DNA from 4 places in the Tardiphaga sp. vice304 genome. Region 4 is predicted to be linked to each of the others. Evidence: predicted binding sites of a transcription regulator. Region 4 holds the regulator's gene; each other region holds the start of a gene.
The links. The regulator PhoB, encoded in region 4, activates phosphate uptake and scavenging genes when phosphate is short. The targets are predictions, from matches to a motif close to TGTCATNNANCTGTCAT.
Positions count from the first base shown of each region.

Region 1: a site for PhoB is predicted at 1,817-1,833, ahead of FNL56_RS14685 (DUF47 domain-containing protein). Genes of this name have one in related genera too.
Region 2: a site for PhoB is predicted at 2,725-2,741, ahead of FNL56_RS14955 (RNA degradosome polyphosphate kinase). Genes of this name have one in related genera too.
Region 3: a site for PhoB is predicted at 2,745-2,761, ahead of ugpB (sn-glycerol-3-phosphate ABC transporter substrate-binding protein UgpB). Genes of this name have one in related genera too.

Region 1 is NZ_CP041402.1:3,085,598-3,091,314, reverse strand. It holds gene FNL56_RS14690 (inorganic phosphate transporter) at 95-1,108, opposite strand; gene FNL56_RS14685 (DUF47 domain-containing protein) at 1,123-1,767, opposite strand; gene FNL56_RS14680 (methyl-accepting chemotaxis protein) at 2,109-4,019, shown strand; gene FNL56_RS14675 (branched-chain amino acid ABC transporter permease) at 4,089-5,057, opposite strand; gene FNL56_RS14670 (branched-chain amino acid ABC transporter permease) at 5,059-5,717, opposite strand, start outside.
Region 2 is NZ_CP041402.1:3,141,632-3,147,348, forward strand. It holds gene purN (phosphoribosylglycinamide formyltransferase) at 1-169, opposite strand, end outside; gene purM (phosphoribosylformylglycinamidine cyclo-ligase) at 176-1,249, opposite strand; gene FNL56_RS14945 (CDP-alcohol phosphatidyltransferase family protein) at 1,415-1,972, shown strand; gene FNL56_RS14950 (DnaA ATPase domain-containing protein) at 1,977-2,654, shown strand; gene FNL56_RS14955 (RNA degradosome polyphosphate kinase) at 2,813-5,014, shown strand; gene ppx (exopolyphosphatase) at 5,027-5,717, shown strand, end outside.
Region 3 is NZ_CP041402.1:230,674-236,390, forward strand. It holds gene FNL56_RS00990 (GIY-YIG nuclease family protein) at 1-202, shown strand, start outside; gene FNL56_RS00995 (MarR family winged helix-turn-helix transcriptional regulator) at 218-676, opposite strand; gene FNL56_RS01000 (organic hydroperoxide resistance protein) at 838-1,263, shown strand; gene FNL56_RS01005 (CaiB/BaiF CoA transferase family protein) at 1,431-2,639, shown strand; gene ugpB (sn-glycerol-3-phosphate ABC transporter substrate-binding protein UgpB) at 2,816-4,126, shown strand; gene ugpA (sn-glycerol-3-phosphate ABC transporter permease UgpA) at 4,230-5,111, shown strand; gene ugpE (sn-glycerol-3-phosphate ABC transporter permease UgpE) at 5,111-5,717, shown strand, end outside.
Region 4 is NZ_CP041402.1:1,395,739-1,401,455, forward strand. It holds gene pstB (phosphate ABC transporter ATP-binding protein PstB) at 1-651, shown strand, start outside; gene phoU (phosphate signaling complex protein PhoU) at 677-1,387, shown strand; gene phoB (phosphate regulon transcriptional regulator PhoB) at 1,404-2,120, shown strand; gene FNL56_RS06615 (cytosine permease) at 2,277-3,689, opposite strand; gene FNL56_RS06620 (MarR family winged helix-turn-helix transcriptional regulator) at 3,888-4,397, opposite strand; gene FNL56_RS06625 (amidohydrolase/deacetylase family metallohydrolase) at 4,533-5,717, shown strand, end outside.

The sequences.
Region 1 (5,717 bases), 1.7 Mb from region 4:
GCCTGGATGGAGCGAAGCGCAATCCAGGGCAACCGCTTATGCTGAAACGCTGATCCCGGATTTCGCTTCGCTTCATCCGGGCTACAAAACTGGGTCAGAACCTGACGTGCAGCAGCGTCACGGCCCAGTACGACAGCGCGGCGACGATCGCCGACGCCGGGATGGTGATGACCCAGGCGTAGACGATCGAGCTCGCCACGTTCCAGCGTACCGCCGAGACCCGGCGCGCCGCGCCGACGCCGACGATGGCGCCGGTGATGGTGTGGGTGGTCGAGACGGGAACGCCGAGGAACGTCGCCATGAACAGCGTGGCCGCGCCGCCGGTCTCGGCGCAAAAACCCTGCATCGGCGTCAGCTTGGTAATGCGCAGGCCCATGGTGCGGACGATGCGCCAGCCGCCCATCAGCGTGCCCAGCGCCATCGCCGCCTGGCACGACAGCACCACCCAGAACGGCACCGAAAATTCGCTGCCGAGATGGCCCTGCGAGTACAGCAGCACCGCGATGATGCCCATGGTCTTCTGCGCGTCGTTGCCGCCATGGCCGAGCGAATACAGCGAGGCCGAGACGAACTGCAGAATGCGGAAGGCGCGGTCGATCGCAAACGGCGTCGAGCGCACCGAGGCCCAGGACACGATCGCCGTCAGCAGCAGCGCCAGCAGGAAGCCGACCAGCGGCGACAGCACGATGGCCAACAGCGCCATCGACAGGCCCTTCCATTCGGCGGCGGCGAAGCCCGCCTTGGCGAGGCCGGCGCCGAGCAACCCGCCGATCAGCGCGTGCGAGGAACTCGACGGGATGCCGAGCGCCCAGGTGATCAGGTTCCAGACGATGGCGCCCATCAGAGCGCCGAAGATCACCGGCGCGTCGATCACATGCGGGTCGATGATCCCCGTGCCGATCGTGTTGGCGACGTGCAGGCCGAACACGGCAAAGGCGATGAAGTTGAAAAACGCCGCCCACAACACCGCATATTGCGGGCGCAGCACGCGGGTCGAGACGATGGTGGCGATCGAATTGGCCGCATCGTGCAAGCCATTGAGGAAGTCGAACAGCAGCGCGACAGCGATCAGGCCGATCAGCACCGGAAAAGCGAGCGTGGCGTCCACTGTGCGGCCCTGCCCTAGACTTGTTCGATGACGATGCTGTTGATCTCGTTGGCGACGTCGTCGAAACGGTCCGCCACCTTCTCCAGATGCTTGTAGATCTCCGCGCCGACGATGTAGTCCATCGTGTTGGCCTCGCGGTGCTTGAGGAACAGTTCCTTCAGCCCGATGTCGTGCAGGTCATCGACGCGGCCTTCCAGCTTGCCGACTTCCTCGGTGATGGCGGTCAAAAGCCCGACATTGTCGCCGATGTTCTGCATCAAGGGCAGCGCGCGGCTGACCAGCTTGGCGCATTCGACCAGCAGCGTGCCGATCTCGCGCATCGGCGGCTCGAATTGGCGCACCTCAAACAGGATCACCGCCTTGGCGGTCTGCTGCATCTGGTCGATGGAATCGTCCAGCGCGGTGATCAGGTTCTTGATGTCGACGCGGTCGAACGGGGTGATAAAGGTGCGACGCACCGCGGTCAGCACTTCCCGCGTGATGGCGTCGGCATCGTTCTCGAACTGGTTGACGCGCTGGCAGTACACCGGCGTCTCTTCGCCGCCGCGCAACACGCCCTGCAGCGCTTCGGCGCCCAGCACCACAGTCGCCGAATGGCGGGCGAACAGATCGAAGAAGCGCTCTTCACGCGGCAAAAAAGTTCGAAACCAGCGCAGCATGTTGACCCGGATGTCAGGAAGGCTCAGGGCACGCCGGCAGGCGGCACCCTGTCACATGGCTGTCATAAAGCATTTTGACGGGGTCGGGAAAATGCACGGGCGGTGTCCATCCACCGCTTTCTGTCGCCATGTGACAGGCACATCACAAAATTCGCCCATTCGAAAAAATACAGTTTTGCGTATCTCGTTACCATTATGCATTGATTCAGAAATGGCCGCCTAGAAGCGCACGACGTCGGTGTCAGGGGACCATTGCCATGTTCGGGCTACGCCATCACGAATCTTTTCGTCAGCGACTATCTGTTTCCCGACTTCGGATCGGTCTGCGACTGCAGATCGCGATGCTGGCGCTGGCGGGCGTCGCGCTGACCGGCGCGATCTGCCTTGCAGGCCTGCACTACGGCAGCGCCGCCCAGCAACAGGCCGACAGCAGCGTGTTGCTGCGCGCAGATGTGACCAGCCTGTCCGACAATTATTCGGAAGCCGGCCAGATCGGCGCGGCCTTCCTGCGCAAGCCCGGCGAAAAGCTGGTCGATCGACACGATCAGGTGCTGAAGCAGGCCCTCGCGCATTTGACGGCCACCGAGAAACTGCTGGAAGCGCTGAAGACCGACGCGCCGAAGCAGATCTCGGCGCTGCGATCGGGCATGAATCTCTATGCCACCCGCTTTCACAATATCGTCGCGGCGCAACGCATCATCGGCTTCACCGAGAAAGACGGCCTGCAAGGCAAGATGGCCGCAGCGGCGCGTCACGTCGAGCAACGCCTGGGCGAATTGCAGCAGCCACAACTCGCGATGCTGTTCTGGATGATGCGCGTCAACGAGAAGGATTTTGCGCTCCGCGGCGAGGACAAATATTTTGACCGGCTGCGCGAGCGCGTCAGCGATTTCGAAACAGCGCTGAAAGCACTGGCGTTGCCGGCCGGCCAGAGCGCCGAGATGGCCACGCTGATACGCAGCTACGAGAGCAGCTTCATGGCCTACAGCGTCAGCCAGGGTTCGCTCAACGAAGAGGCCGAAGATTTCGCCAGTGTCTTCGAACGCACGCGGCCGCCGTTGACGGAACTCAGCCAGTTTGCGACCGAGCGCTACGAGGCCGCCACGCGACATGCCGACGAGAGCCGCGACCTGCTGTCGTGGACGATCCGGATCGCCATTCCGGTCATCGGCCTGCTGGCCTTGATCTTCGGCCACCGAATTGCAAAATCGATCTCCCGCATGACACGCGCCATGCAGCAGCTCGCCGATGGCGAGTTCGACGTGGTGTTGCCGGGCCTCGGCCGCACCGACGAGATCGGCGCGATGGCCAGAGCCGTGGAAGCGTTCAAGATCAAGGCGGCCGACCGGGCCCGGCTCGAGGCCGATGCCAGGATCGAGCGCGACCACATCGCCAGCGCGCAACGCAAGGCGGAGATGCGCCGGATTGCCGATGCGTTTGAGAACGCGGTTGGCGAAATCATCAACACCGTGTCGACGGCCTCGACCGAGCTGGAGGCGACGGCGGTGACGCTGACGGCAACGGCCCAGTTGACCGAAACGCTCGCCCACAGCGTCACCACGGCGTCGACGGAAGCGTCCTCCCACGTCCGGTCGGTGGCCTCCGCGACCGACGAGATGTCGATGTCGGTCCGCGAGATGGGCCGCCAGTTGTCGGAATCCACCGAGATCGCCGGCGCAGCGGTACGCCAGGTCCAGGACACCGACCTAAAGATCATCGCGTTGTCACAGGCCGCGGTGAAGATCGGGACGGTAGTCGACCTCATCGCCAAGATTGCCCAGCAGACCAACCTGCTGGCGCTCAATGCCACCATCGAGGCCGCCCGCGCGGGCGATACCGGCCGGGGCTTTGCGGTGGTCGCCCAGGAGGTGAAGATGCTGGCGGCGCAGACCGCCACGGCGACCAGCGAAATCCGGACGCAGATCGGCGGCATGCAGACCGCGACCGAGGTTTCGGTGGCGGCGATCAAGCTGATCAGCACCACCATCGACCGGCTGTCGGACATCGCCAGCAACAGTTCGGTGGCGGTCGACAAACAGCAGGCCGTGACCAGCGAAATTGCACGCAACGTGGAACGCGCCACCGCGGGATCCGGTGAGGTCAATCATCAGATCGTTGAAATGAGCCGCGGCGCCAGCGAGACCGGTTCGGCATCCGCACAGGTGTTGACGTCGGCGCAACAATTGTCCGGCGAGAGCAACCGGCTCAAGACCGAGGTGGAGAAGTTTCTCGCGACCGTGAGGGCGGCGTGACACCCCGACCACGCCACCAGTCGTCCCCGCGAAAGCGGGGACGACATTCTCAAGGTTCAAGCGTCCGGATTACAGCGAGCGTTTGAAGTAATGCCCGATCTCGCCGATGATCCCGCGGCGGAAAGTCAGCACACAGACCACGAAGATCACGCCCTGGATCACCGTCACCCACTGGCCGAAGCCGGCGAGATATTGCTGCATGGCGATGATGACGAAGGCGCCGACCACCGGGCCGAACAAGGTGCCGAGGCCGCCGACCAGCGTGATCAGCACGATCTCGCCGGACATCGTCCAGTGTACGTCGGTGAGCGAGGCGTTCTGCGCCACGAACACTTTCAGCGAGCCGGCGAAGCCCGCCAGCGCGCCGGACAGGATGAAGGCCATCAGCTTGTACTGGTCAGTCTTGTAGCCCAGCGAAATCGCGCGCGGCTCGTTCTCGCGGATCGCCTTCAGCACCTCGCCGAACGGCGAGTTGATGGTGCGGTAGATCAAAAGGAAGCCGAGCAGGAAGCCGGCCAGGATCACGTAATACAGCGTGGTCGAATTGGCGAGGTTGAAGATGCCGAACAGCTTGCCCTGCGGGATGCCCTGGATGCCGTCCTCGCCATGGGTGAACGGCGTCTGCAGATAGACGAAGTACAACAGCTGCGACAACGCCAGCGTGATCATGGCGAAGTAAATGCCCTGGCGGCGGATCGCAATCAGCCCGGTGATGACCGCCAGCGCGCCGGCGCCGACGGTGCCGACGAGAATGCCGAGTTCCGGCGACAGCCCCCAGACTTTGAGCGCGTGCGCCGTGAAATAGCCGGCGGTGCCGAGGAACATCGCATGGCCGAACGACAACAACCCGCCGTAGCCGATCAGCAAATTGAAGGCGCAGGCCAGAAGCGCAAAGCACAAGGCCTGCATCACGAAGAACGGATAGACACCGGTCAGCGGCACCACCGCCAGCAACGCGGTCATCAGGACGAACGCGATCATCGCATCGTTGATGCGACGGCGCGGCTGCGGAATGGCGTTTTCAGTAATCGTCGTCATATCAAGCCGCCCGTCCCGTCAGTCCAGAAGGTTTCACCAAGAGCACCAACACCATCAGTACGAAGACCACGGTGTTGGAGGCTTCGGGGTAGAAATATTTGGTCAGGCCCTCAACGATCCCCAGCGCGAAGCCGGTGATGATCGAGCCCATGATCGACCCCATGCCGCCGATCACCACCACCGCGAACACCACGATGATCAGGTCGGCGCCCATCAGGGGACGGACCTGGTTGATCGGCGCCGACAGCACGCCGGCGAGCGCCGCCAGACCGACGCCGAGCCCGTAGGTCAGCGTGATCATTCGGGGAACGTTGATGCCGAAGGCGCGCACCAGGGTCGGGTTCTCGGTCGCGGCGCGCAGATTGGCGCCGAGCCTGGTGCGCTCGATCAGGTACCAGGTGGCGATGCAGACCACGAGAGAGAACACCACTACCCAGCCGCGATAGATCGGCAGGAACATGAATCCGAGATTCATGCCGCCCTTCAGCGCATCGGGGATCGCATAAGGCAGGCCCGAGGAGCCGAAATAGTTCTGGAACACGCCCTGGATGATCAGCGCCAGACCGAAGGTCAACAGCAACCCGTAGAGGTGGTCGAGACTGGCGATCCATTGCAGCATGGTGCGCTCAAGGATCATGCCGAAGATGCCGACAGCCAACG
Region 2 (5,717 bases), 1.7 Mb from region 4:
TCACCAGCGTTTCGACGCCGGCTTGCGCGGCCGCAGCCAGGCCGGGGGCGTCGACCCTGTTGGAGATTACCAGCGCAATTTCGGCGGGGAAGCCGTTGGCCCGGGCAGCCTCGATCAGCGCGGTCATGTTGGAGCCGCGGCCGGAAATCAGAATGGCGACGCGGCGCATGTCAGCTCACTGCGTCAGTTCGAGATGGCCGTCATAGACCACGCGCTCGTCGCCATCAGCGGCGATCACCTCGCCAAGCACGCTGACCGTCTCGCCGCCCTCGCGGAGAGTTTCCAGCACCTGCGGGACGGCGTCGGGTTTGACGATGGCAATCATGCCGACGCCGCAGTTGAAGGTGCGCAGCAGTTCGAGTTCGGCAATGTTGCCCTCGGCCGCCAGCCATTTGAACACCGGCAGCACCGTCAGAGCGGTGAGGTCGATGCGGACGCCGAGGTCCTTCGGCAGCACGCGTGGGATGTTGTCGGTAAAGCCGCCGCCGGTGATGTGCGCGAAGCCCTTGACGCCGCCGGTCTCGCGCACCGCGCGCAGGCAGGATTTGACGTATAGCCGGGTCGGGGTCAGCAAGGCTGCGCCGAGCGTCATGAAGGGCAGGAACGGCGCCTGATCCGTCCAGGCCAGCCCGGTCTTCTCGACGATCTTGCGCACCAGCGAAAAGCCGTTGGAGTGCACGCCGGAGGAGGCCATGCCGATCACGACGTCGCCGGCCTCGATATCCCGGGTCGGGAGCAGGGTGCCGCGCTCGGCGGCGCCGACGGCAAAGCCGGCGAGGTCGTAGTCGCCATCCTTGTAGAGGCCGGGCATCTCGGCGGTCTCGCCGCCGATCAGCGCACAGCCGGATTCGCGGCAACCCTCGGCGACCCCGGCGACGATCATGGCCGCGGCTTCCGGGTCGAGCTTGCCGCAGGCGAAGTAGTCGAGGAAGAACAGCGGCTCGGCGCCCTGCACGACGAGGTCGTTGACCGACATCGCGACGAGGTCGACGCCGATGCCCTGGTGGTAGCCGGACTCGATGGCGATCTTGACCTTGGTACCAACGCCGTCGGTCGCCGCCACCAGCACCGGATCCGTGAATCCGGCGGCCTTGAGGTCGAACAATCCGCCGAAACCGCCGATCTCGGCATCCGCGCCGGCGCGCGCCGTGGCGCGCACCATCGGCTTGATCAGATCGACCAGCCGGTTGCCGGCATCGATGTCGACGCCCGCATCCGCATAGGTGAGGCCTTTTTTCGGGTCGGTCATGGCCGGTTTCCTGGCGTTAAGCAAAGCGACGTATTTTCGGCTGGTTACGTCGGATTCCAGTCGCGCGCAATGCTCGCAAGCCACAGCGGTATGGACTATGTACACATTCAGCCGGCCAGGGCATCGATCGCCCGGATTGCAGCCCGACCGACCAGGAAGCAACTGTTGAGTATCCCCAACATCATCACCCTCGGACGCATCCTGCTGGTGCCGGTCATCGTATGGGCGATCGCCTCCGGCCAGATGGAGATCGCCTTCGCGCTGTTCGTGGTGGCGGGGATTTCGGACGCCGTCGATGGCTTTCTTGCCAAGCGGTTCAACATGGCCAGCGAACTGGGAGCGCTGCTCGACCCCCTGGCCGACAAGGCGCTGCTGGTGTCGATCTACGTCGCGCTCGGCATCTGGGGGGCGGTGCCACGCTGGATCGTGATTCTGGTGGTGTCGCGCGACATCATGATCGTCAGTGCGGTGCTGGTATCCTGGCTGTTCGGCAAGCCGATGCCGATGCGGCCGCTGATGGTCTCCAAACTCAACACGGTCGCCCAGGTGGCGTTCGCTGCATTGATTCTGGCGTCCCTCGGATTTAGGTTCGAATCGTCACCTTACGATTTGATTTTAATGGGTTTTGTGACATTTTTGACGCTCTTGTCTGTGTCGTTTTATCTCGTTGAGTGGATGCGTCACATGAGCTCGATCGAGCCTGCTCGTCCCGGTACGGAGTGACGGCGTGGCCTCCCGAATCCCCCCTCGTCAGCTGGCTTTCGCGTTGCCCCATGCCGAAAGCCTGTCGCGCGACAACTTCCTCGAAGGCCCGGCCAATGCCGAGGCGCTGGGTCTGGTCGAGCGCTGGCCGGACTGGCCGAACCGCGTGATGCTGCTGGTCGGGCCGGAGGGCTCTGGCAAGAGCCATCTGGCGGCGATTTGGGCGGAGACATCCGGCGCTCGCTCGACCACGGCGCATGCGCTCACCGCCGCCAATGTGCCCGCCGCGCTGGCGACCGGCGCGCTGGTGGTCGAGGACCTCAACGCCGGATCGTTCGACGAACGCGCGCTGTTTCATCTGCTGAACCTGGCGCGCGAGGACGAGGCCTACGTGCTGATTACCGCGCGGATCGCGCCGGCCGCGCTGCCGATCGAATTGCGCGACCTGCGCTCGCGGTTGCGGGCCGTGCCGGTCGTGCAGCTCACGGCGCCGGACGACCAGCTGTTTCGCGCGCTGATCGTCAAATTCTGTGCCGACCGCCAGATGAGCATCGATGAAACCGTGGTCAGCTTCCTCGCCAGCCGGATCGAACGCTCTTTTGCCGCGGCGCGGCAGGCCGTGGAAATGCTCGATACCGAGGCGTTGCGCTTGGGGCGTCCGGTGACGCGCGCTCTGGCCGCGGAATTGCTGCGCGGCGCGTGACGGTGGGCCGACAAGCGCGGGTCGGTGCGACCAATGGCGCAGCTTGACGGGGCGCCTGACAGGGTCATCCTGTCATCCCGCTGTCACACGGCTCACAGATGGTTTGCAGCAGATCGCCCGCCCTGCGTCATTGTCTGAACTAGATGGATCGTTACCTTATGGAATCCGAACAAGACATTGTTATTGAAGAAAGAAATGGCGTTGTCGAACCGGCCTCCATGGTCGCCTCCGGGCCCGAGCGTTTCATCAATCGCGAACTGTCCTGGCTGCATTTCAACCGCCGCGTCCTCGAAGAATCGGTCAATCCCGGACACCCGGCACTCGAGCGGGTGCGCTTTCTCTCGATCTCGGCCAATAATCTCGACGAGTTCTTCATGGTCCGCGTCGCCGGCCTGAAGGCGCAGGTTCGTGAGGGCATCACCGAACGCAGCCCGGACGGGCTGACGCCGTCGGAACAATTGGTGCTGATCAACGACGCGGTGTCCAAGCTCGGGCAGGACCAGCAGGCGATCTGGCGCGATCAGCGCAGCATGCTGGCCGATGTCGGCATCGTGCTGCTCGACGGCAAGGATGCCTCCAAATCGGAGCGCGCCTGGATCGAGGACCACTTCCTCCACAATATCTTTCCGCTGCTAACGCCGCTGGCGATCGACCCCGCGCATCCGTTCCCGTTCATCCCCAGCCTCGGCTTCACCATCGCGCTGCAATTGGCGCGGGTGTCCGATGGGCGGCCGATGAACGCGCTGATCCGCATGCCCGGCAAGATCGACCGCTTTATCCGTCTGCCGAATACCGGCAAGGACGGCGCGGTCCGGCTGATGGCGCTGGAGCAGGCGACCGGCCTGTTCATCGGGCGGCTATTCCCGGGCTACGTGGTCAAGGGCATGGGCGCGTTCCGCATCATTCGCGACAGCGAACTGGAAGTGGAAGAAGAGGCCGAGGATCTGGTGCGACTGTTCGAGTCGGCGCTGAAGCGGCGCCGGCGAGGGTCGGTGATCCGGCTCGAGATCGAGGCGACCATGCCGGCCGAATTGCGCGGATTCGTGCAGCGCGCACTGGCCACGTCCGACGACGAGATCATTCTGGTCGACGGCGTGCTGGCCATGAACGAGCTGTCGCAATTGACCCGGCTCGACCGGCCCGACCTCGAATTCGTGCCCTATGTGCCGCGCCATCCGGAGCGGGTGCGCGACCATGGCGGCGACATTTTCGCCGCGATCCGGAAAAAGGACCTCGTTGTCCACCATCCCTATGAATCATTCGACGTTGTCGTCCAGTTTCTGCAGCAGGCGGCGCGCGATCCCGACGTGGTGGCGATCAAGCAGACGCTCTACCGCACCTCGAACAACTCGCCGATCGTGCGAACCCTGGTTGAGGCCGCCGAGGCCGGCAAGTCGGTCACCGCCCTGGTCGAACTGCGGGCGCGGTTCGACGAGGAGGCCAATATCCGCTGGGCGCGCGACCTCGAACGCGCCGGCGTCCAGGTGGTCTATGGGTTCCTCGAACTGAAGACTCATGCCAAATTGTCGATGGTGGTGCGCCGCGAGGGCGGCACGCTCGCAACTTACGTGCATACCGGCACCGGCAACTACCATCCGGTGACGGCGCGGATCTATACCGATCTGTCGTATTTCACCTCCGACCCCGTGATCGGCCGCGATGCCGCCCGCGTCTTCAATTACATCACCGGTTACGCCGAACCTTCCGACATCGAGAAGATGGCGGTGTCGCCGCTGACGCTGCGCAAGCGGATGATCGAGCACATCCGCGGCGAGGCGGCGTTTTCGCGCGCCGGCAAGCCCGGCATGATCTGGCTAAAAATGAACTCGCTGGTCGATCCCGACATCATCGACGCATTGTATGAGGCCTCGAATGCCGGCGTGCAGATCGAATTAATCGTGCGCGGTATCTGCTGCCTGCGGCCCGGCGTGCCCGGCCTGTCGGAGAACATCCGCGTCAAGTCGATCATCGGCCGCTTCCTCGAACACGGCCGCGTCTACTGCTTCGGCATGGGCTTCGGCCTGCCGAGCCCGAAGGCCGCGCTTTACATCTCGTCGGCCGACATGATGCCGCGCAATCTCGACCGTCGTGTCGAGGTGTTGTGCCCGCTGCAGAACCCGACGGTGCATCAGCAGGTGCTCGAACAGATCATGGTGGCGAACCTCAAGGACACCGAACAGAGCTGGCAATTGTTGCCCGACGGGTCGTCAACGCGTATGAAGGCGGCGAAGGGCGAGGAGCCATTCAACCTGCATAATTACTTCATGACGAATCCGAGTCTGTCCGGCCGTGGTAAATCTCTCAAGGAATCGTCACCGAAGCGGCTTACACGGCGGTCGGAGAAGCAGGCCTCGTCATAAGGATTGCACCACGTGGTAGCGCGTCCCAAACAACGCGCTGCCAGCGTCGCAGTGATCGACATCGGCTCCAATTCCGTGCGTCTCGTCGTCTACGAGACGCTGACCCGCAGCCTTGTCACGATCTTCAACGAAAAGGCGCTGTGCGGCCTCGGCAGCGAGGTGCAATCCACCGGCCTTTTGGCGCCTGGCGCGGTGACCAAGGCTCTGGCGGCGCTGAAGCGCTTTCGGGCGCTGTGCCGGATCATGAGGGTCGGCCGCGTTCATGCGATCGCCACCGCGGCGGCGCGTGACGCCAGGAACGGCGCGGATTTCATTGCCGCAGCGGAGAAGATCTGCGGCTGCAGCATCGAGATCCTGTCAGGTCCGCGGGAAGCCAAGCTCTCCGCGCTTGGCGTGATTTCCGGCGTACACAGGCCGGATGGGCTGGTCGGCGATCTCGGCGGCGGCTCGCTCGAACTGATTGACGTCAAGGGCAGCCGCGTCCGCCAGGGCGTGACGCTGCCGCTCGGCAGTCTGGCGCTGCAGGATGCCTCGCAGAAATCGCCGAAGAAGGCCGAGAGGATCGTCAAGACCGCTCTGGTCGGCGTGCCGCAGCTCGGTGCTGCGACCGGGCGCACCTTCTACGCGGTCGGCGGCACCTGGCGCGCGCTTGCGCGGCTGCACATCATCCAGAGCGGTTATCCGCTGCGGGTGATGCACGGCT
Region 3 (5,717 bases), 1.2 Mb from region 4:
CGAACATTTCTACATCGGCATCGCCGATGATCTCCGCGCGCGGCTTGTGAAACATAACGCAGGCGAAGTGACACACACGTCGAAATATCGACCGTGGCGAATCAAAACCTACATTGCCTTCAGCGATGAAAAGCAGGCCTTCGCTTTCGAAAGATATTTGAAGTCTGGCTCCGGCCGGGCCTTCGCGAAAAAACGCCTCTAACGCCTGAGCCGCGCCCTACTCCCCCAGCGCCGCATTCAGCCTGTCCCGCAGCGCGACCAGCTCATTCTTCATCGATACCAGCTCATCCACCGAACACGCCGAGGCCGCCAGCACGCCGTGCGGCACCGCTCTCGCCTTTTCGCGCAGATCATGCCCCCGCGGCGTCAGCGCGATCAGCATCTGGCGCTCGTCCGCAGCACTGCGGGTGCGGCGAATCAACCCGGCCACTTCGAGGCGCTTCAACAGCGGCGTCAGCGTGCCCGAATCGAGAAACAGTCGCTCGCCGATCGCTTTCACCGGAACGTCGTCGCGCTCCCACAGCACCAGCATCACCAGATATTGCGGATAGGTCAGGCCAAGCCTGTCCAGCAACGGCTTGTAGATCCGATTGAAGGCATGCGCGGTGGAGTACACCGCGAAGCAGATCTGGTTCTCGAGCTTGAGCGGCGAATACGCCGCATGCTTCCGTGGCATCGCACACCTTTCGGACCTGACCGGTCGGTCAGGATGCCATGTGGGGCCTTCCGGCCTCACAATCAATTGAGCGCAATCGAATTGTCCGACCCTCATTTTTTATTGTGCACAATCTAATTGGACGCCATATAGACGACATCGCTTCACGCAGGAGAGCAGTCATGTCCGTCAACGTCCTCTACAAGACCAGTGCCAAGGCTACCGGCGGCCGCGACGGCCATGCCGCGACCCTCGACGGCACGCTCGACGTCAAGCTCACCACCCCGAAGGAGCTCGGCGGTGCGGGTGGCGAGGGCAACAATCCGGAGCAGCTGTTCGCGGCGGGTTACGCGGCCTGCTTCATCGGTGCGATGAAATTCGTGGCGTCGCAGGGCGGCCCGAAGGTGCCGTCCGATGTTGCGGTGACGGCAACGGTGGGAATCGGCCCGCGCTCGGAAGGCGGTTTCGGACTCGACGTCGAACTCGCGGTGTCGCTGCCGGGCCTGGCCCGGGACGAGGCCGAAACGCTGGTGGAGAAGGCGCACCAGATCTGTCCGTATTCCAATGCGACCCGCGGCAATATCGACGTCCGCTCGGCGATCGTCTGATCGAACGCCGATGCCCGCCTGCCAGCCTGTGGCGGGCGGGCATCGGCCAGCCACGCTGGCTGCCTCGGGACAACACCCGAAATCGCATGGCGGCCAGCGTTTGCGAAGACGCGGTTTGGATGGTTTATGGGTCGCACGACCAACAACAAAAGCATCAGAAACGCCTCATGATCCCCAATATTGCTCCCGGCGCCATCGCCGGACTGCGCGTGATCGACCTGTCGCGCGTGCTCGGTGGCCCCTACTGCACGCAGATCCTCGCCGACCACGGCGCCGACGTCGTCAAGGTCGAGCCGCCCGCCGGCGACGAAACCCGCGACTGGGGACCTCCCTTCCATGAGGACGACGCCGCCTATTTCATCGGCGCGAATCGCAACAAGCGCTCGATCGGCCTCGACCTCGCCTCGGAAGCCGGCCGCGTCGTGTTGATGCGGATGCTCGAAGACGCCGACGTGATGATCGAGAACTTCAAGCCGGGCACGCTCGACAAATGGGGCATCGGCAATGATGTGCTGCGCGCAAAATTTCCGAAACTGATCCATTGCCGGATTTCCGGCTTCGGCGGCGACGGCCCGCATGGCGGCCATCCCGGCTATGACGCCGTGATCCAGTCGATGGTCGGCCTGATGGCCGCCACCGGCACGGCGGACAGCGGCCCGACCCGGATTGGCGTCGCCCTCGTCGATATGTCGACCGGGCTGTATGCCTGCGTCGGCATTCTGATGGCGCTGGCGGAGCGCGCCAGATCCGGCCTTGGCCAGTTCGTGGAAGCGACTTTGTACGAAACGGGTCTCGCGATCATGCACCCGCACACCGCCAACTACTTCATGAATGGCGGCAAGCCGCCGGCGCGCACCGGGAACGAGCATCCCAACCTGTATCCCTATGCCGTGTTCGCGGCGCGCGATGGCGACATCTTCGTCGGCGTCGGCAATGACGCGACCTATCGCAAGCTGTGCAAGGAGCTCGGCAAGCCCGAGCTTGGCACCGACACGCGCTTTGCCCGCAACCGCGACCGCGTCGTCAACCGCGACGAATTGCGCGCCGAGCTGGAAGCGATCCTCACGCAGGAAGACGGCGAACCGCTATGCCGCCGCCTGCTCGCCGCCGGCCTGCCCGCAGGCCCGGTGCAGTCGATCGACAAGGCGCTCGCCAACCCACACACGATTGCGCGCGGCGATATCATCGAGAAGGACTGGTACAAGGGCGTCGCTTCACCGGTGCGCTTCGACCGCACCCCAGCAAGCCTGCGCCACGTCCCGCCGAAGTTCAGCGAGCATGCCACCGAGGTGCTCGAGGAGTTCGGCTATTCGGCGGAAGAGATCGGCGATCTCGTCGCCCGGGGCACGGTCAGCGGCCCGGAGCGCAAGCGCTAGCGCTAGCGCTAGCAGCAAGGTCAGGGATGCGGTCCCATCCCGGACCTCACTAAACTTCCAGCTGCCATGATCCGCGCTTTCGCGCGGGCGTCGGCTCGACTATACCGTCATCCCAATGTCATCCCGCGCTGTTACCGGCGCAGCAACGATGATGACGGCCACCGGGAGACCTTGGAATGAACCGACCACTGCGCCTTGCCACCCTGCTCGCCTCGACCCTCGTGCTCGCGTCGCCGGCCTATGCGGTGACCGAGATCCAGTGGTGGCACGCGATGACCGGCGGCAACAACGACATCGTCAACAAGCTCGCGGCCGACTTCAACGCCAGCCAGTCCGACTACAAGGTGGTCACGACCTTCAAGGGCGCCTATCCCGACACGATGAACGCCGGCATCGCTGCGTTCCGTGCCGGCACCGCACCGCACATCCTGCAGGTCTTCGAGGTCGGCACCGCAACCATGATGAGCGCCAAGGGCGCCGTCAAGCCGGTGTACCAGTTGATGAAGGACGCGGGCGAGCCGTTCGACGCCAACAATTATCTACCCGCCATCACCGGCTATTACTCGACCTCCAAGGGCGAGATGCTGTCGTTCCCGTTCAACTCGTCCTCGATGGTGATGTGGGTCAATCTCGACGCGCTGAAGAAGGCGAACATCGCGGAAATCCCGAAGACCTGGCCGGAAGTTTTCGAGGACGCCAAGAAGCTCAAGGCCGCCGGCTATGCGACCTGCGGCTTTTCCAATGCTTGGGCGACGTGGGCGCACATCGAACAGTTCTCCGCGTGGCACAACGTGCCGATCGGCACCAAGGCCAACGGGCTGGACGGCTTCGATACCGAGCTCAAGTTCAACGCGCCGCTCCAGGTCAAGCATCTGCAGACGCTGATCGAACTGCAGAAGGACAAGACCTACGATTATTCCGGCCGCGCCAATGCCAGCGAGAGCCGGTTCGGCTCCGGCGAGTGCCCGCTATTCCTGACATCGTCGGGCTATTATGCGACCGCCAAGGGCACCGCGAAGTTCGCCTTCACCTCGGCGCCGATGCCGTATTACCCGGACGTGGCCGGCGCGCCGCAGAACTCGATCATTGGCGGCGCCTCGCTGTGGGTGATGGGCGGCAAGAAGCCGGACGAATACAAGGGCATCGCCAAGTTTTTCACGTTCCTGTCCGACACCGACCGCCAGGCCAAACTGCACCAGGAATCCGGCTACCTGCCGATCACCAAGGCAGCGTACGAAAAGACCAAGGCCGACGGTTTTTATGAAAAGAATCCGATCCTGCAGACGCCGTTGAAGGAGCTCACCAACAAGGAGCCGACCGAAAACTCGCGCGGCCTGCGCTTCGGCAACATGGTGCAGCTACGCGACATCTGGGCGGAGGAGATGGAATCCGCTTTGGGCGGGCAGAAGACTGCGCAGCAGGCGCTCGACACCGCGGTCTCGCGCGGCAACGCGATGTTGCGAACGTTCGAGAAGACGGTGAAGTAACATGATCGTCGTAGCGCATCATGGCGAGGCACGGCAGACATGTTCCCTCCCCCTTGCGGGGGAGGGGGCAGAACGCCCCTGCCGTGAGGCGCGATAACAAGCGATGGAAAAGTCCGCCGTCTTCAAAGGCAGGTTGCTGCCCTATCTGCTGCTGGTGCCGCAGCTGGTCATCACGGCTGTTTTTTTCTACTGGCCCGCGCTGCAGGCCGTCTGGCAATCCTTCCTGCGCGAGGACGCCTTCGGCCTGAACTCGGAATTCATCGGGTTAGAGAACTATCAGGCGCTGTTCACGCAGCCTGAATACTACAAGGCGATGTTGACGACGCTGGTGTTCTCGTCGCTGGTGGCCGGGCTGTCGCTGGCGATCGCTTTGCTGTTCGCGACCCAGGCCGACAAGAATCTGAAGGCAGCGCCCGCATTCAAGATGCTGATGCTGTGGCCCTACGCGGTGGCGCCGGCGGTGGCCGGCGTGCTGTGGCTGTTCATCTTCCATCCCACGCTCGGCACCATGGCGCGGCCGCTGCGCCTGATGGGCTTCAACTGGAATCCGCTACTCAACGGCAACCATGCGATGACGCTGGTCGTGATGGCCGCCGTGTGGAAGCAGATCGCCTATAACTTCCTGTTCTTCCTTGCAGGGTTGCAATCGATCCCGCGCAGCGTGCTGGAGGCCGGCGCCATCGATGGCGCCGGGCCGCTGCGGCGGTTCTGGACCATCACCTTCCCGCTGCTGTCGCCGACCACGTTCTTCCTGCTGGTGGTGAACGTCGTCTACGTGTTCTTCGACACATTCGGCATCATCGACGCCGTGACGGGCGGCGGCCCGGCCGGCTCGACGACGACGATGGTCTACAAGGTCTATGCCGACGGCCGGCTCGGCGGCGATCTCGGCAGTTCGGCGGCGCAATCCGTCGTGCTGATGGTCATCGTGATCGCGCTGACGGCGATCCAGTTCCGCTATGTCGAGCGCAAGGTGCAGTACTGATGGTCGAGCACCGCCGCTGGAACGACATTCTGGCCTACGCGATCCTGATCTTCGGCGTGTTCATCGTCGTGTTTCCGGTCTATGTCGCAATCATCGCCTCGACCCATGATGCGGCCACGGTGGTCAACGGCAACATGCCGATGCTGCCGGGCGGACACGGCCTGGAGAATTACTACCGCGCGATTTTTGTCGGCGGCGCGCGCGCGAGCCGCGAGCCGGTCGGACAGATGCTGCTGAATTCCTTCATCTCGGCGGCGGGCATCGCGATCGGCAAGATCTTCATTTCGGTATTGTCGGCCTATGCGGTGGTTTATTTCCGCTTTCCGTTCCGCCAGACGGCGTTCTGGATCATCTTCGTCACCCTGATGCTGCCGGTCGAGGTGCGCATCTATCCGACCTACAAGGTGATCGCCGATCTGCATATGCTGGACACCTATGCGGGGCTGATCCTGCCGCTCATCGCGTCCGCCACCGGCACGTTGCTGTTCCGGCAGTTCTTCATGACGATTCCCGACGAATTGCTGGAGGCGTCGCGGATCGATGGCGCGGGGCCGTTCCGGTTCTTCAAGGATACGCTGCTGCCGCTGTCGGTGACCACGATGGCGG
Region 4 (5,717 bases):
ATCGGCCCGTCGGGCTGCGGCAAGTCCACGCTGCTGCGCATCTTCAACCGCATGTACGACCTCTATCCCGGCCAGCGTGCCGAGGGTCAGGTTATGCTCGACAGCCAGAACGTGCTCGATCCGAAGCTGGATCTCAACCTGCTGCGCGCCCGCGTCGGCATGGTGTTCCAGAAGCCGACGCCGTTCCCGATGACCATCTACGAAAACATCGCCTTCGGCGTGCGTCTCTACGAGAAGATCTCGAAGTCGGAGATGGATGGCCGCGTCGAGAAGGCGCTGCGCGGCGGCGCTCTGTGGAACGAGGTCAAGGACAAGCTGAACGCCTCCGGTCTCAGCCTGTCGGGCGGCCAGCAGCAACGCCTGTGCATCGCGCGCACCATTGCGGTCAGGCCCGAGGTGATCCTGTTCGACGAGCCGTGCTCGGCGCTGGATCCGATCTCGACCGCCAAGATCGAGGAATTGATCGACGAGTTGAAGAACGACTACACCATTGCCATCGTCACCCACAACATGCAGCAGGCGGCGCGCGTTTCTGACAGCACCGCCTTCATGTATCTCGGCGAGTTGATCGAATTCGGCCCGACCAACAAGATCTTCACCTCGCCGACAGATCGCCGTACCCAGGATTACATCACCGGCCGGTTCGGCTGACGCGTTGAACGCGGGAGGGATTGATATGGCTTTCGAACACACGACCAAGGCCTTCGACGGCGACCTGCAGGAATTGACCCGGCTGGTCGCTGAAATGGGTGGTCTCGCGGAGCGGCAGATCACCGATTCCGTCGACGCCTTGGTGCGTCGCGACATTCCGCTGGGAATGAAGGTGGCCGCCGCCGACCAGGAAATCGACCAACTGCAGCGCGTCATCGAAGAGCGTGCCGTGCTCACCATTGCCCGGCGTCAGCCGATGGCGGTGGATCTGCGCGAGATCGTTGGCGCGATGCGGGTTGCCACCGATCTGGAGCGGATCGGCGATCTCGCCAAGAACATCGGCAAGCGCGTCAATGCGTTGGACAGCGACTTCCATCCGCTGAAGCTGATCCGCGGCCTCGAACACATGACTGATCTGGTGCGCTCGCAGGTCAAGGCCGTGCTCGATGCCTACGCCGCGCATGATCTGCCGGCGGCGATGGCGGTGTGGAAGGGCGACGAGGAGATCGACGCGATCTGCACCTCGCTGTTCCGCGAACTGCTGACCTACATGATGGAAGATCCGCGCAACATCTCGTTCTGCATCCATCTGATGTTCTGCGCCAAAAACATCGAGCGGATCGGCGATCATGCCACCAACATCGCCGAAACCGTATTCTACATGATTGAGGGCGAAGCGATCCTGGACAAGCGCCCGAAGGGCGATATGACCAATTTCGCCAACGCCCCGGTTTAACGAGAGAGACAAGCCCATGAACGCGCGCATTCTGGTGGTCGAAGACGAAGAAGCGCTGACCACGCTGCTGCGCTACAACCTCGACGCCGAAGGCTACGAGGTCGAGACCGTCGCCCGCGGCGACGACGCCGACACCCGCTTGAAAGAGCGGGTGCCGGATCTGGTGGTGCTGGACTGGATGCTGCCGGGCCTGTCGGGCATCGAATTGTGCCGCCGGCTGCGCGCGCGTCCGGAGACCAAGTCGCTGCCGATCATCATGCTGACGGCGCGCGGCGAGGAAAGCGAACGCGTCCGAGGCCTGGCCACCGGCGCCGACGATTACATCGTCAAGCCGTTCTCGGTGCCGGAGCTGCTGGCCCGCGTGAAGGGCCTGTTGCGCCGTGCCGCGCCGGAGCGGCTGGCGACCGTGCTGTCGTTCGGCGACATAGAGCTCGACCGCGACAAGCGCCGCGTCGTTCGTTCCGGCCGGCCGATCGATCTCGGCCCGACCGAATATCGCCTGCTCGAATTCTTCCTCGAACATCCCGGCCGGGTGTTCAGCCGCGAGCAACTGCTCGACAGCGTGTGGGGCCGCGATATCTATATCGACGAGCGCACCGTCGACGTGCATATCGGCCGTCTGCGCAAGATCCTCAACCCGCGCGGCGAGCAGGATCCGATCCGCACCGTGCGCGGCGCCGGCTACGCGCTGGACGACCGCTTCGCCAGCATCAGCGCCGAACAGGCAAGCTGAGCGAGCAGAGTTCTTAGCGCTCGCTTGCTTGCCATCCCACATCAAATTCTAGCCGCGACCCTCGGTTACCTCTCCCCGGCGGGGAGAGGTAACCGTGCGTCGCGGCTGGGCTAGAGACCGAACGTCGTTTTCGTAAAAAGGTGGTGCGGGAGGTGTTTACTCCGCCGGGCTCGCGATCGCCGGCGCCGTGGCAGCGTACTTGTCCATCGCAAGATAAACACCGCCCGCCACCAGAATCCCGGCCAGCCAGCTCAAATCGGCGCCGCCCAGCAGGTTGATCGAGATCGGTCCCTGCAGCGTCGGCACCAGCCCGTCCTGAAACAGCCATGCGGCGACCAAGCCGACGCCGAAGGCGATCATTCCGCTCCAATTGATATCGCCATAGGCGCTCGTCTGCGGAGACTTGTAGAGTTCGGCGACGTCGATCACGCCCTTCCGCTTCACGAAGAAGTCCGCGAGGATCACGCCGGCATAGGGGCTCATCCACATCAACAGGCTGATCAGCCAGTTGTCGAACGCCTTGGCGAAAGACGGCGCAGAGATGAAGTAGATCGTCACCGCATAGCCGGCGACACCGACGATCAGCGCCAGCGCCGTGCGCGACAGTTTGAGGCCCATGCTCAACGCCGCCAGCGCCGCCGAATAGACGTTGAGGATGTTGCTGGCGATCGGCCCATGCAGAACCATCAAGAGCACCAGCAGCGCGGCAACGCCGCCGAACACCGCGCTGACCATCTTGGCCGGATCGGCATCCAGCGTTACCGACGCGATGGTAGCGCCGAGGACAGCGAGCCACACCGAGGGCACGAACATGCCGATGTAGCTGTACCAGAAGACCTGTCTCGAGGAGATGGTGCGCGGCACGAAGCGCGAATAGTCCGAGGCCCAGGTCACCCACGAGATTCCCCAGCCGACGCCGACGGCGGTCATCAGCAGCGTCAGCATCGCCAGATGCGCGCCGGGCTCCAGCGACGTCTTGAGGCCCCAATTGACGACGCCGGCCTGGCTCCAGGCCAGGATGCTCATCAGCACCATGATCGCCACGGTCGCCGGCACGGTGTACTTCTCGAAGGTACGGATGGCATAGAAGCCATAGATGCCGATCATCACCTGCAGCACCATCACGAGGGTGATGACGAGGAAGTTCGCGGTCCAGGTGTCACTGATGCCGAACTGGGCGAGGATGGCCATCGAGATCTTGGCGGGGAAGTAGGTGTTGACCCCGATCCAGCCCAGCGTCATCAGGAACATCAGCAGGCTCGGCAGATAGGCGCCGCGACGGCCGAAGGCGGCACGGCTCAATACCATCTGGTTGACGCCGGTCTTGTGGCCCATCACCGTGAAGGCGCCGAAGATTGCGCAGCCGATCAGGTTGCCGATCACGATCACGGCGATCGTTTCCAGCAGGCCGAGCTTGAGAATAATGCCGAGCGCGCCGAGCGCCCAGTTCACCGGCGCGATGTTGGCGCCGGCCCAGATCCACATTTGCTGCGGTCCGGTGGAATCCCGGTCGGCGTCGGGAATGGGTTCGATGCTGTGAATGTCGGCCCGCAACTCGGAATTCGTCATGCTCGCCCCCGCTGATGAAAACTACCGGCGAAAGCGATCAGCAAGAACTGTACCAGAGTAGCGCATGCGTCTGATCAGGAAATGAGCGATCGGTTCAACACGCCGAGCGTGCATCGAACTGTGTGCTGTTTGCCAAGCAAGCTGCCCATCTTGTAGCCACGCCTTGCGTCGAATCGGTCCAAGCGAGCGTTGCAGAGTTCAGTGGTCGCTCGTCCCGTCGCTGCCGTCAGTCGCTTGCTCTGCGACTATTCGCTGCATCATCGCGATGAAGACGGCCTGTTCCTTCCTGCTTAGCCGGCCGAGCGTGGCGCGATGGGCGTCGCGCGCCGGCGTTTCCAGGCGGGCGAGCAGGGCGGCGCCCGATGGCGTCAGCCGGCACAGTTGGGCGCGTCGGTCATTGCCGTCGATCGTGCGTTCCACGAGCCCGCGCGCGGCCAGTCGCTTCAGTGCGCCCGTCGTGGTGGTGCGATCCTGAGCAATATCTGCAGCCAAAGTAGTCTGGTCTGCCGCGCCGCGCCCTGCAAGCGCCGACAGCAGGCTGTATTGCAGCGGCGTCACGTCGAAGCTGGCGCAGGCCTGCTGAAACAGCGCGACGTGGATCTGATGCAACCGGCGGATCAGAAATCCGGGCCTTTGTTGCAGCGGCCAGGGGCGGTGCGCGGGTTTGGGCGCAATCCGGTCGCTTGGCGGTTTGGCTGATGGCAACATGCTCTCCTGATCGTTCGGCTTCGCAAACGCAGCATCGGTTTCTTATGGCATGGTCTTTGCTTTTGTAAAATACGAAGTATGCTTCGCATTTGAAGCAGACCTGCAGAGCCTGCCGTTAAGTAAGAGGAGACCGTCATGTCCGTCACCGCCACTTTTGATTTGCTGTTGCGCGGCGGCCGCGTCATCGATCCGGCCTCGGGCATCGACGGCCTGAAGGATGTCGCCATCCGCAATGGCAAGATCGCGGCCGTGCAGTCCGACATCTTGCCGACCAGCGCGAAGGAAGTGGTCGACGTCACCGGCCAGCTGGTGCTGCCGGGCCTGATCGACACCCACGCGCATGTCTATCAATATGTCTCGGGGCGTTTCGGCATGAATCCCGACATGGTGGGCGTGCAATCGGGCGTCACCACGCTGATCGATCAGGGCGGTCCGTCCTGCATGACATTGCCGGGCTTTCGTCACTTCATTGCCGAGCCCGCCAAATCGCGCGTCTATGCCTTCCTGTCGGCCTATCTGGTCGGCGGGCTCGAGGGCCATTTCTATCCCAATCTGTACAGCCCGGACGGCGTCGATATCGACGCCACCGTGAAATCCGCTTTGGCTAATCGCGATCTGGTGCGCGGTATCAAGGCGCATGCCGAAATCGGCGGCTTTGCGCGCTGGGGCATTCGCGTGCTGGAAATGGCGGCGGAAATCGGCAAGCAGACCGAACTGCCGGTCTATGTGCATTTCGGCCAGCTCTGGGGCCTGCCGGAAAGCGGCACCAATGGCGAGGACGTCGACACCATCCTGGAGCGCGTGATCCCTCTGCTCAAGGAAGGCGACGTGCTGGCGCATCCCTTCACGCGGCATCCCGGCGGTTTCGTCAATCGTGAGGGCGAGGTGCATCCGGTGATTAGGGCTGCGATCGATCGCGGCCTCAAGATCGACGTCGGCCACGGCAGCCACTTCTCCTACCGCCTGGCGAAGAAGGCGATCGCCGCCGGCATCGTGCCGAACACGCTCGGCGCCGACATCCATGGCTACAACACCCATGTCCCCGCGCCGGCCGGCACACCGGACGAGCACGAAGACGAGGAGAACCATCCCTTTGCAGGTCAGGCCAAGTTCAGCCTGGTGCAGGCGATGAGCTCGATGATGGCGCTCGGCCTGACGCTGGAGCAGGTGGTGCCGATGGTGACGTCCAATCCGGCGAAGATGATCGGCTTGTCGGACACGGTCGGCTCCTTGAAGGTCGGCGTGGATGCCGACGTCTCGGTGATCACGACCAAGCCGGGCCGCTACATCCTGCGTGACAACGAGAATACCGAAGTGGTG